One region of the Mesorhizobium sp. Pch-S genome, then DNA from elsewhere that is predicted to be linked to it. Evidence: predicted binding sites of a transcription regulator. Region 1 holds the regulator's gene; each other region holds the start of a gene.
What was found. The regulator LexA, encoded in region 1, represses DNA repair genes until DNA is damaged. The targets are predictions, from matches to a motif close to TGTTCNNNNTGTGTTCNG.

Region 1 (3,279 bases):
GCAGTGATAAGACTGGACGCGCTACCTCGAGCAGTTCACCTGACGATCACTCCACTGAGCGCTTCGGCAAGACAAGATCATCGACCGTGTAGGTGTGGAATTCGCTTTTCGATACGGTGTCGAGTTTCCGGAATTTCTCCACGAACACAGGATCGGAGAAAAATTCATCGACATTGCCGGCGCCCTGGATCGCTTCCACATTGACGACGGTTTCACCATCGGTGCTCCTGGCGAGTGTGCTCCAGAGAAAGCCTTCCTTGCGCTCGGCCACGTAATGCACGACGTCCTGGATAATGGCGAAAGCCTCTTCCTGTTTCCCCGGATGGGCATGGATGACGTTGACGACGAAGGTCGTCGGCTGAGGGGATGCTGAAAAACCTGCGGTGAGTTCGTTCATAAGTGTCTCCATCTGACGATCGCGGCCTTCTTGCCGCGGCGACCTCTGGATATTCAGGACAAACAGGCAGATAAATATTCGTGTGATCTCATTACTAACGAAGAAAATTCCGCAATTGGACAAACTTGGAACACTCGGCATCTTCGTGCAGGTAGCGGAAGCCGGGAGCTTTGTCGGCGCAGCACAACGGCTCGGCCTCACAGCCTCGGCCGTAGGCAAGGCGATCGCCCGGCTCGAAGACGAAATGGGCGCCCGCCTCTTTCACCGCTCGACGCGGAGCATGGCTCTGACCGAAGAAGGAAGTTTCTTCCTCGAAACCTGCCGGCGCATTCAATCGGAATACGAACAAGCGCAGATCCAGCTTTCGAGATCGCAGGCGAGCCCCCGAGGACAGCTTCGCGTCTCTCTGCCGCTTGCAGGCATGCTGTTGATGCCGACCATATCGGCCTTCATGGAACAATATCCGGATATCAATCTCGACCTTGATTTTACGGACCGGCTGGTCGACGTCATCGAAGAGGGCTTTGATGCGGTGATCCGCACGGGAGACATACGGGACACGCGCCTGATGAGCCGCAAACTCGGCACTTTTCGGCACAAAATCGTGGCGGCACCGAAATATCTCGCCAAATACGGTACGCCCGAAGTGCCGGAGGACCTGCTCAATCACCGCTGTCTCCATCATCGTTACGCGAATTCGGGGCGGCTCGAGCCCTGGCCCCTCGTGCGCAGCGGTCGCGACCTGAAACTCGATCTTCCCGTGACCTCCGTTGCCAGCACGCTGGAGCCACTGATCTACCTCGCCGAGCGCTCCTTCGGTATCACCTGCCTGCCGCCGTTCGCCGTGTCTGCGGAACTGGTCGAAGGCACGCTGGTATCACTGCTGACGGATCATCTCAGCGAAACGGGTACGTTCCGAATATTGTGGCCGACAAATCGCCACCTCTCGCCCAAAGTGCGGGTGTTCGTGGATTACATGGCTGAAAATCTATTTGCCGAGCAAGGATGAGACAGTATCTTTTGGCGGCCGGCGACGTGGGATCTCGCAACAGAGAACCGCCAGCCTTCTCGCCACGCTGAACAAAGCGTCAACAAATTCATTAAACTTTAAATGGTTGCGGAACACAAATGGAACAGATAGTGTTTGTTCCGGGTTTGTTTTTCTGATTCCGGTTCCGTTCCACGGAGGGTGGCGATGCTGACACGCAAGCAACACGAGCTCTTGCTCTTCATCCATGAACGGCTGAAGGAAAGTGGAATCCCCCCTTCTTTCGACGAAATGAAGGAGGCGCTGGACCTGGCCTCCAAATCCGGAATCCACCGGCTGATTACTGCTCTCGAGGAGCGTGGCTTCATCCGCCGATTGCCGAACCGGGCTCGCGCGCTGGAAGTGCTACGGTTGCCGGATTCGATTGCTCCCGGCCTCAACGCGGCCAAGAAGTTTTCGCCGGCAGTCATCCAGGGCAGCCTGGGGCGTCCCGTGCCCAAGGAACCGCAACGTCTGCAGGCGCCCAGCAACGACGACGACGTCGCGGTTTCCGTTTCAATCCCCGTCATGGGACGCATTGCTGCCGGTGTACCGATCGACGCGATCCAGCACCGTACCCATTCGATTTCCGTACCGCCGGACATGATTTCGGGGGGCGAGCACTATGCTCTGGAGGTCAAAGGCGATTCCATGATCGAAGCTGGCATTTTCGACGGTGATACGGTCATCATCCGCAACGCCAATTCGGCCAATCCGGGCGAAATCGTCGTCGCACTGGTCGACGAGGAAGAGGCTACACTCAAGCGTTTCCGCCGCAAGGGTGCCTCGATCGCGTTGGAGGCAGCCAATCCTGCCTATGAGACACGGATTTTTGGACCGGACCGGGTCAAGGTGCAGGGTAAACTGGTTGGATTGATCCGCCGTTATTGAGCGCAGGCAGCCAGGAAATTTAGCCGACTACAGCTTTCTGAAGACCGGTTTGTCGGAATAGGCGGAGCGGTTCGAGTTTGTCGGTCTTGGCTTGGATTTGAACGCTTTTTCAGGGCGAGGCGGCAATCCTCTCGCCTCGCGCGTAAATCCTCGCTGGGCATGCCAGGGCCGGTCTTTGATATCGAGCGCGAACAGGATGTTAGCCGGCTTATCAGCCGAAGAATCGAAGCGTACGGCTGCACTGCCGACGCGGGCGAGATCCTGCTTGGTGACAACCAACACTGCCGGATCGTTGCAGGGGTCAGGTGCAGTTGCATCGTCGATGACAATGAGCGACGCGACCCCGCAGGCCGATTTGGCGATGTCGGCACTAGCCGCCGTTACGACGACCGCACCCGACATGTGGCGGGCGAAACACATCCGTCGAGCGCACAGGAATGGCATGCCAGGCGGCATGTCGAGTGCATTTTCGACAGTCAGTTCAGCGTCATTCGAAACATCTTCCGGCAGGATCGTCGTTTCTACGTTGAGCGCCCGGCGCCAGTTGTCGAGCGTGAATGGATTGGGTCGCGCCCGGCTGACAGCAAGCTCGTCACCGGTGATTGGCAAGGCAACGAGACGCGCGTCCTCCGAGATCAACACATCGGGCGTTTCGACATTGCCCATGACAACCAGGCCGGCCAGCACAAAGGGCACCGCCAGCAAGCGCAGCCATGTCGTCGCCATCGCACCGATGGCGAGCGCTACGGCAACGAAGAGCACCGATTGCGTCGAAACGAGACCAACACCATCGACAGGCGAGCGTACCGAAATCCAGTCCGCGATCGCCATCATCACCGTCAGTCCCTTGCCCATCGCATAGAGAAACGGGCCATCGGCGCCAAACGGCATGGCAATCGCACTGAGAACGGCAGCCAGCATGACAAACGAAACCACTGGCATCACGGCAAGGTTCGCGAACAGA
Region 2 (3,279 bases), 330 kb from region 1:
CGCCGCCGGACCGATGTCGACGACATAGTCTGCAGTCAGGATGGCGTCTTCGTCGTGTTCGACGACGATCACCGTATTGCCGATGTCGCGCAGGTGCTTCAGCGTTTCCAGCAGGCGCGCGTTGTCGCGCTGATGCAGGCCGATCGATGGCTCGTCCAGCACATAAAGCACGCCGGTAAGGCCAGAGCCGATCTGCGAGGCGAGACGAATGCGCTGGCTTTCACCGCCCGACAGCGTGCCGGAATTGCGCGACAGCGTCAGGTAGTCGAGGCCGACGTCGTTGAGGAAACGCAGCCGCTCGCGGATTTCCTTCAGGATGCGGATGGCGATCTCGTTCTGCTTTTCGTTGAGCTGCGCGGGCAGCTCATTGAACCAGAGATCGGCTTTGCGGATCGAGAGTTCGGTGACCTCGCCGATGTGCCTGCCGGCGATCTTCACCGCCAGTGCCTCCGGCTTCAGGCGATAGCCGCCGCAGGCGGGGCAGGGCGTGGCAGCCATGAAGCGCTCGATTTCCTCGCGCATCCAGGCCGATTCCGTCTCCTTCCAGCGCCGCTCGAGATTGGGGATCACGCCCTCGAATGTCTTGGTGGTCTTGTAGGAGCGCAGGCCGTCATCATAGTTGAAAGTGACTTCGCGCTCGCCGGTGCCACGCAGGATAGCCTGCTTGGCGTCTTCCTTCAGGTCCTTGAACTTGTCGCCAAGCTTGAAGTCGTAAACCTTGCCCAGTGCCTCCAGCGTCTGCGAATAGTAGGGCGAGGTGGATTTTGCCCACGGCGCCACCGCGCCGTCGCGCAAGGTCACATTGTCGTCCGGCACGACCAGGTTTTCATCGATGGCGCGCTGGCTGCCCAAGCCATCGCAGGTCGGGCAGGCGCCGAACGGGTTGTTGAAGGAGAACAGCCGCGGCTCGATCTCCGGAATGGTGAAGCCGGAAACCGGGCAGGCGAACTTTTCCGAAAACAGGATACGTTCGTGCGTCTCGTTCTTGGATTTGTAAGCGGATTCTTCTGCTGTGGCCTCTGCGGGCAGCGGCCGATCGGCGAATTCCGCAACGGCGAGCCCTTCGGCAAGCTTAAGCGCCGTTTCCATGGAGTCGGCCAGCCGCGTGGCGAGGTCGGCACGCACGACGATACGGTCGACGACGACGTCGATGTCGTGCTTGTACTTCTTGTCGAGTGCCGGCACGTCGGCGATCTCGTAGAAAGTGCCGTCGACCTTGACGCGCTGGAAGCCCTTCTTCTGGAGCTCCAGCAACTCCTTCTTGTATTCGCCCTTGCGTCCGCGCACCATCGGCGCCGTGATGTAGAGGCGGGTACCTTCCTCAAGGGTCAGCACGCGATCGACCATCTGCGAAACGGTCTGGCTCTCGATCGGCAGGCCGGTCGCCGGTGAATAAGGCACGCCAACGCGCGCGAAGAGCAGGCGCATATAGTCGTAGATTTCGGTAACGGTGCCGACGGTCGAGCGCGGATTGCGCGACGTCGTCTTCTGCTCGATCGAGATGGCGGGCGACAGACCATCGATCTGGTCGACGTCCGGCTTCTGCATCATCTCGAGGAATTGTCGGGCATAGGCCGAAAGGCTTTCGACGTAGCGGCGCTGCCCTTCGGCATAGATGGTATCGAAAGCGAGAGACGATTTTCCTGAACCGGACAAGCCCGTCATCACCACGAGACTGTCTCGCGGCAGATCCAGGTCGACGTTCTTAAGATTGTGCTCGCGCGCGCCGCGAATGGAAATGTACTTATGGTCGGCCATGCCGCTCCGCCGCCTCAGCTTGCAATGTTTCGGATTGGCGAACCCAGCCGCCGCCCGCTCATATGGGTATTTTTGCCGCAAGATCGAGACTCTCCGGCTACTTTCAGCGTTTAACCGCCTTTCGCGCGGGCGGGCAAGCAAAAAAGAACAAAGGCCGAACGCGCTCCTGACAATGCGATGTCAGCAGAACGTGACGTTCCGGACCGTTCCGATCACAATTTTTATAATCGGCCGGCCGCCGGTTGACGCTGCGGAAGTGAAGGCGCAAGGTTAGCCGTCGCCTGAACCGATCGCCCCGTGGCGATCCTCGAGCCGGAAGGCGGTCTGCGAGGCGCCGCAGACCAAAACGAGTGAGAGTTCGGGCAGACGGCAAGAGCAACCAGAAACAGGAGCGAGGCATGACCCCACCGGACAGTCCCTTCAGGCTCCATCTGTCGTTGGAGCCGCGGCGGGCATAGGTGTCAGGAAGGCGGCGCCTTCCCGTACAAACCGTGACCTGCCGATCCCCTTACAATCAGAGACCATTAGTCGGGTCGTCGGCCGTGAGCCGCGAAGCACCCGAAACCCAAAGCCGGTAAAACGCTCCCGGCAGAATTGGGTAAAGCCCTAAAAAGCCCCGTCCGCATGCCAAAGCGCAGCGGCGGGGCTGTTCTTTTGCGGTGAGTACGACTTCGCGAGATCGTCACATGCTGCGCCGACGCCACGGCTGTCGTGACGAAAGATCAGCAGAATCCGCGCAAATTACCGCCGCGGGGCAGGAAGATTGCCTGCGCCGATGTCCACGATCACCGAGCCCGAAATGCGAACATCCATGTCACCGACCTTGAACCGGCGACCGGAGGCGGGATCGTAATCGTCCGGTTCCGGTTGTGGAGCCGCCGGTTTGACGATGCTGTAGCCGCCATTGACGCCGGGCAGGGGCTTTGCAGCCTGTTTGCCGGCTTCTCCGGCAAATCCTGTCGTTGTCGAAAAAAGGGCAATCGTAAGGGCTGCCAGATACGATGACGGTGAGAGGCGGGCGGTGATCATGGCGCTAACATAGGCGTCTTCACCCGTGACGGCCAGTACCCGCCGAGCCTTCGGATCGGATGTGCGGGGATTTGTTCCTATGCAGCCCGTTTGCGCGTGTCGTAGACGTGATCGACCAGGCCCCATGCCCTGGCTTCCTCCGCGTTCATGAAATGGTCGCGGTCGAGCGTGTTCTCGACGTCTTCGACCGTGCGGCCGCAATGCTGAGCGTAGAGATCGATCATCTGCCGCTTGGTCTTCAGGATATCCTCGGCGTGCCGCTGGATGTCGGAAGCCTGGCCCTGGAAGCCGCCAAGCGGTTGATGCAGCACGATCTTGCTGTTGGGGAGTGCGATGCGCCGGCCAGGGTCGCCAGCCATGAGCAGGAACGAACCCATCGAAGCCGCAAAGCCCATGCAGACCGTCGACACCGGGCAGGAGATGTAGCGCATCGTGTCATAGATGGCGAAGCCGGAGCTCACCACGCCACCGGGTGAGTTGATGTAGAGCGAC
Region 3 (3,279 bases), 350 kb from region 1:
CTCGTCGCGGTATTTCGAGCGCGTGCCGCAGCCGAGCGCCTGGACGAGATCCGAAATCTGCTGGTTGGCGGCCAGCTTGTCGTTGCCGGCGCTGGCGACGTTCAGGATCTTCCCCCGCAGCGGCAGCACCGCCTGTATCGCACGATCCCGCGCCTGCTTGGCTGAACCACCGGCCGAGTCACCCTCGACGATGAACAGTTCCGCGCCCGCCGCCGCATTCTGCGTGCAGTCCGCGAGCTTGCCTGGCAGGCGCAGCTTGCGCACGGCGCTCTTGCGCGACACTTCCTTTTCCTGGCGCCGGCGCACGCGCTCATCGGCACGGGCGATCACCCAGTCGAGCAGCTTCGAGGCTTCCTGCGGGTTGTCCGCCAGCCAGTGGTCGAACGGGTCGCGCAGCGCGGTTTCGACGATGCGTACCGCTTCAACCGTAGCCAGCTTGTCCTTGGTCTGGCCAACGAATTCCGGCTCGCGGATGAAGACAGAGAGCATGCCGGCAGCCGAAATCATCACGTCTTCCGAGGTAACGATGGACGCGCGCTTGTTGCCGACCAGATCCGCATAGGCGCGCAGGCCGCGCGTCAGCACGTTGCGGAAGCCCATCTCATGGGTGCCGCCTTCGCCCGTCGGGATGGTATTGCAGTACGAGTTGAGGAAGCCGTCGCCGCCATACCAAGTGACTGCCCATTCCACGGAGCCGTGGCCGCTCTGCTTCTCGCTCTTGCCCGAGAAGATCTCGCGCGTGACCTGCATCTCGTCGCCGAGCGAAGCTTTCAGATAGTCGCCGAGGCCGCCGGGAAAGTGGAATTCCGCCTTGGCCGGCGTCGAATCCTTGTCCTTGATCAGCGATGGATCGCACGACCAGCGAATGTTGACGCCGCCGAACAGATAGGCCTTCGAGCGCGCCATGCGGTAGATTCGCGCCGGTTCGAAATGCGCACCCTTGCCGAAGATATCGGCGTCGGGATGAAAGCGGGTTCGCGTGCCGCGCCGGTTCTGGACGTCGCCGAGGAATTCGAGTCCGCCCTGCGGGATGCCGCGCGAGAAGCGCTGGCGATAGAGTTTGCGTCCACGCGCGACCTCGACTTCGAGGTCATCGGACAGTGCGTTGACCACCGACACGCCGACGCCATGCAGGCCGCCGGATGTTTCGTAGACCTTGGAATCGAACTTGCCGCCGGCATGCAGCGTCGTCATGATCACTTCGAGCGCCGACTTATCCTTGAACTTGGGGTGCGGGTCGATCGGAATGCCGCGTCCGTTGTCGGTGACGGTGAGGTAGCCGTCAGCACCGAGTTCCACCTCGATGAAGGTGGCATGCCCGGCGACTGCCTCGTCCATCGAATTGTCGATGACTTCGGCGAAGAGATGGTGCAGCGCCTTCTCGTCGGTGCCGCCGATATACATGCCCGGCCGGCGCCTTACCGGTTCCAGTCCTTCCAGAACCTCGATATCGGCTGCACTGTAGCCTTCGCTGCCATCCTTGGCGGCGCTGTTCTGCGTGCGCTTGGCAGCCTGCACGAGCGGATCCGCAGGCCGCGAACTGGTGCGTGGCTGCTGTTGTGGCTGCTTGTCAGGATTGCCGAAAAGATCGTCCATTTCGTCCATGCGCTTTGAAAACGAATCAGGGAGTGATACTGCCATGTTTTGTGGGCTGGATCACAGCAGTTCGTGTTCCGTTCATGGCTTGCGCGTGCTCTACTCCGAATAGAGACGTCTCGTAAACCATCTGGCGACTTTCTCCTGAGCGTTCGAGCCGGGTTGCCGCAAAATGGGCGATGATGGCGTACAATGTACGCTGTTGTGATAGCGGGGAAGCGAACAATGCTGGACTATCAGTCCTTGCTGCTGGCGGCAGCATTGTCCGGCACCTGTCTCAGCATTACGATGCTGGTGATCTGGAGCGCGATGCGGCAGAGCCACTATTTCCTGACGGCCGCGGTCGGCCTGATCGTGGTGGCCGCGCACGTCATTGCCTTCTGGCGATACACCAACGATCCGCAACCCTGGATCGGAGCGCTGCTGATGGCCCTTCTGCCCAGCGGTTTCGCACTGGTCCTGGTTGCTGCTGGCCAATTCTACGGGCACATCCACATCGCGCGAAAGGTGTTGGCCGTCGTCGCTGCATCTGTCCTTTCGACCACCTTCCTGATGATGGTGGGCCTCGATGGCGCCGCCTTCATGGTCGAATATGCTTTTGCCTCCGCGCTGCTGGTGTGGGTCGGCTGGGTTTTCTGGCAGGCCCGCGAGGAGTTTCCGGCGCTCATCACCTTGATGACCGTACTGTTCGCGATCTGCGCCGTCTCGTTTGCCTTGTGCGGCCTGGTGCTCCTGTTCAACGGCAGCTGGGTGCTGGGCAAGGCGCCTGACAACTGGGCCGAGCGCGTCAACATCATCGTTTCCGTGGCATGTCTCACCGCGCTTGGCGCACTGCCCATGACCATGCACAATCTGCGGATGGCGGCCCGGCACCGCAACGAAGCGCTGACCGATCCGCTGACCGGCCTGCAGAACCGCCGCGCCCTGGTGGACGGCTACCCGGACAAGGCCTTCGGCGAGGAACTGGCGGTCGTGATGTTCGATCTCGACCATTTCAAGAATACCAATGATGTCTACGGTCATTCCGCCGGCGATGAGGTGCTGAAGCGCTTCGCCGATGTCATCAGGGCGAATTTGCGCGCCGGGGACAGCGCATTTCGCCTCGGTGGCGAGGAGTTCGCGCTGGTGATCGCGCGTGTCGAAGGCAACTACGTCGAGGCTGCTGCCCGCAACATCCTGGCGGATTTCGCCGGACAGGAAATTCACACGCAAATCGGCGTGCTGCGTTGTACCGTGAGTGCCGGCGTCGCCTTCGGTTCGATGAAGAAGGCCACGCTGACGGAGATGCTGACCCGTGCCGATCGGGCACTCTATCAGGCCAAGCGCGCCGGCCGTAACAGGGTCGTGGTCGACGGCTGGATCACGGAGTCGACGCGGCGGCCGGCGCTGCGCGCCTAGAGCGTTCCGCTGAACGCTCCAGCTCTTTGTTTTTACGCAATTCCGGACGCGAAAAACGCCAGGCGCTTTGCTGGACTGGCTGGAATGCTGCAACCCCCTCGCAACTTTTTGCGAGGGGGTTGCATAGGCCAGATACCAGGGTGCCTTATTCGGCAGCGCCGAGATATTCAGACAGCGGCGGGCAGGAGCAGACGAGATTGCGGTCACCTGCCACATTGTCGATACGGGATACCGGTGGCCAGTATTTGGCAGCGGTATCCGGATCTGCTGCCGGGTAGGCCGCTT

Region 2: uvrA (excinuclease ABC subunit UvrA) is a predicted target of LexA. The motif match lies at 1,902-1,919, and genes of this name have one in related genera.
Region 3: parE (DNA topoisomerase IV subunit B) is a predicted target of LexA. The motif match lies at 1,664-1,681, and genes of this name have one in related genera.

The regions. Positions count from the first base shown of each region.
Region 1 covers NZ_CP029562.1:5,712,709-5,715,987, reverse strand. Annotated here, with positions in the region: gene C1M53_RS26990 (antibiotic biosynthesis monooxygenase) at 47-397, opposite strand; gene C1M53_RS26985 (LysR family transcriptional regulator) at 513-1,406, shown strand; gene lexA (transcriptional repressor LexA) at 1,593-2,315, shown strand; gene C1M53_RS26975 (ComEC/Rec2 family competence protein) at 2,343-3,279, opposite strand, start outside.
Region 2 covers NZ_CP029562.1:5,382,638-5,385,916, forward strand. Annotated here, with positions in the region: gene uvrA (excinuclease ABC subunit UvrA) at 1-1,758, opposite strand, end outside; gene C1M53_RS25135 (hypothetical protein) at 2,500-2,787, opposite strand; gene C1M53_RS25140 (ATP-dependent Clp protease proteolytic subunit) at 2,865-3,279, opposite strand, start outside.
Region 3 covers NZ_CP029562.1:5,358,963-5,362,241, forward strand. Annotated here, with positions in the region: gene parE (DNA topoisomerase IV subunit B) at 1-1,605, opposite strand, end outside; gene C1M53_RS25030 (diguanylate cyclase) at 1,822-2,994, shown strand; gene gcvP (aminomethyl-transferring glycine dehydrogenase) at 3,140-3,279, opposite strand, start outside.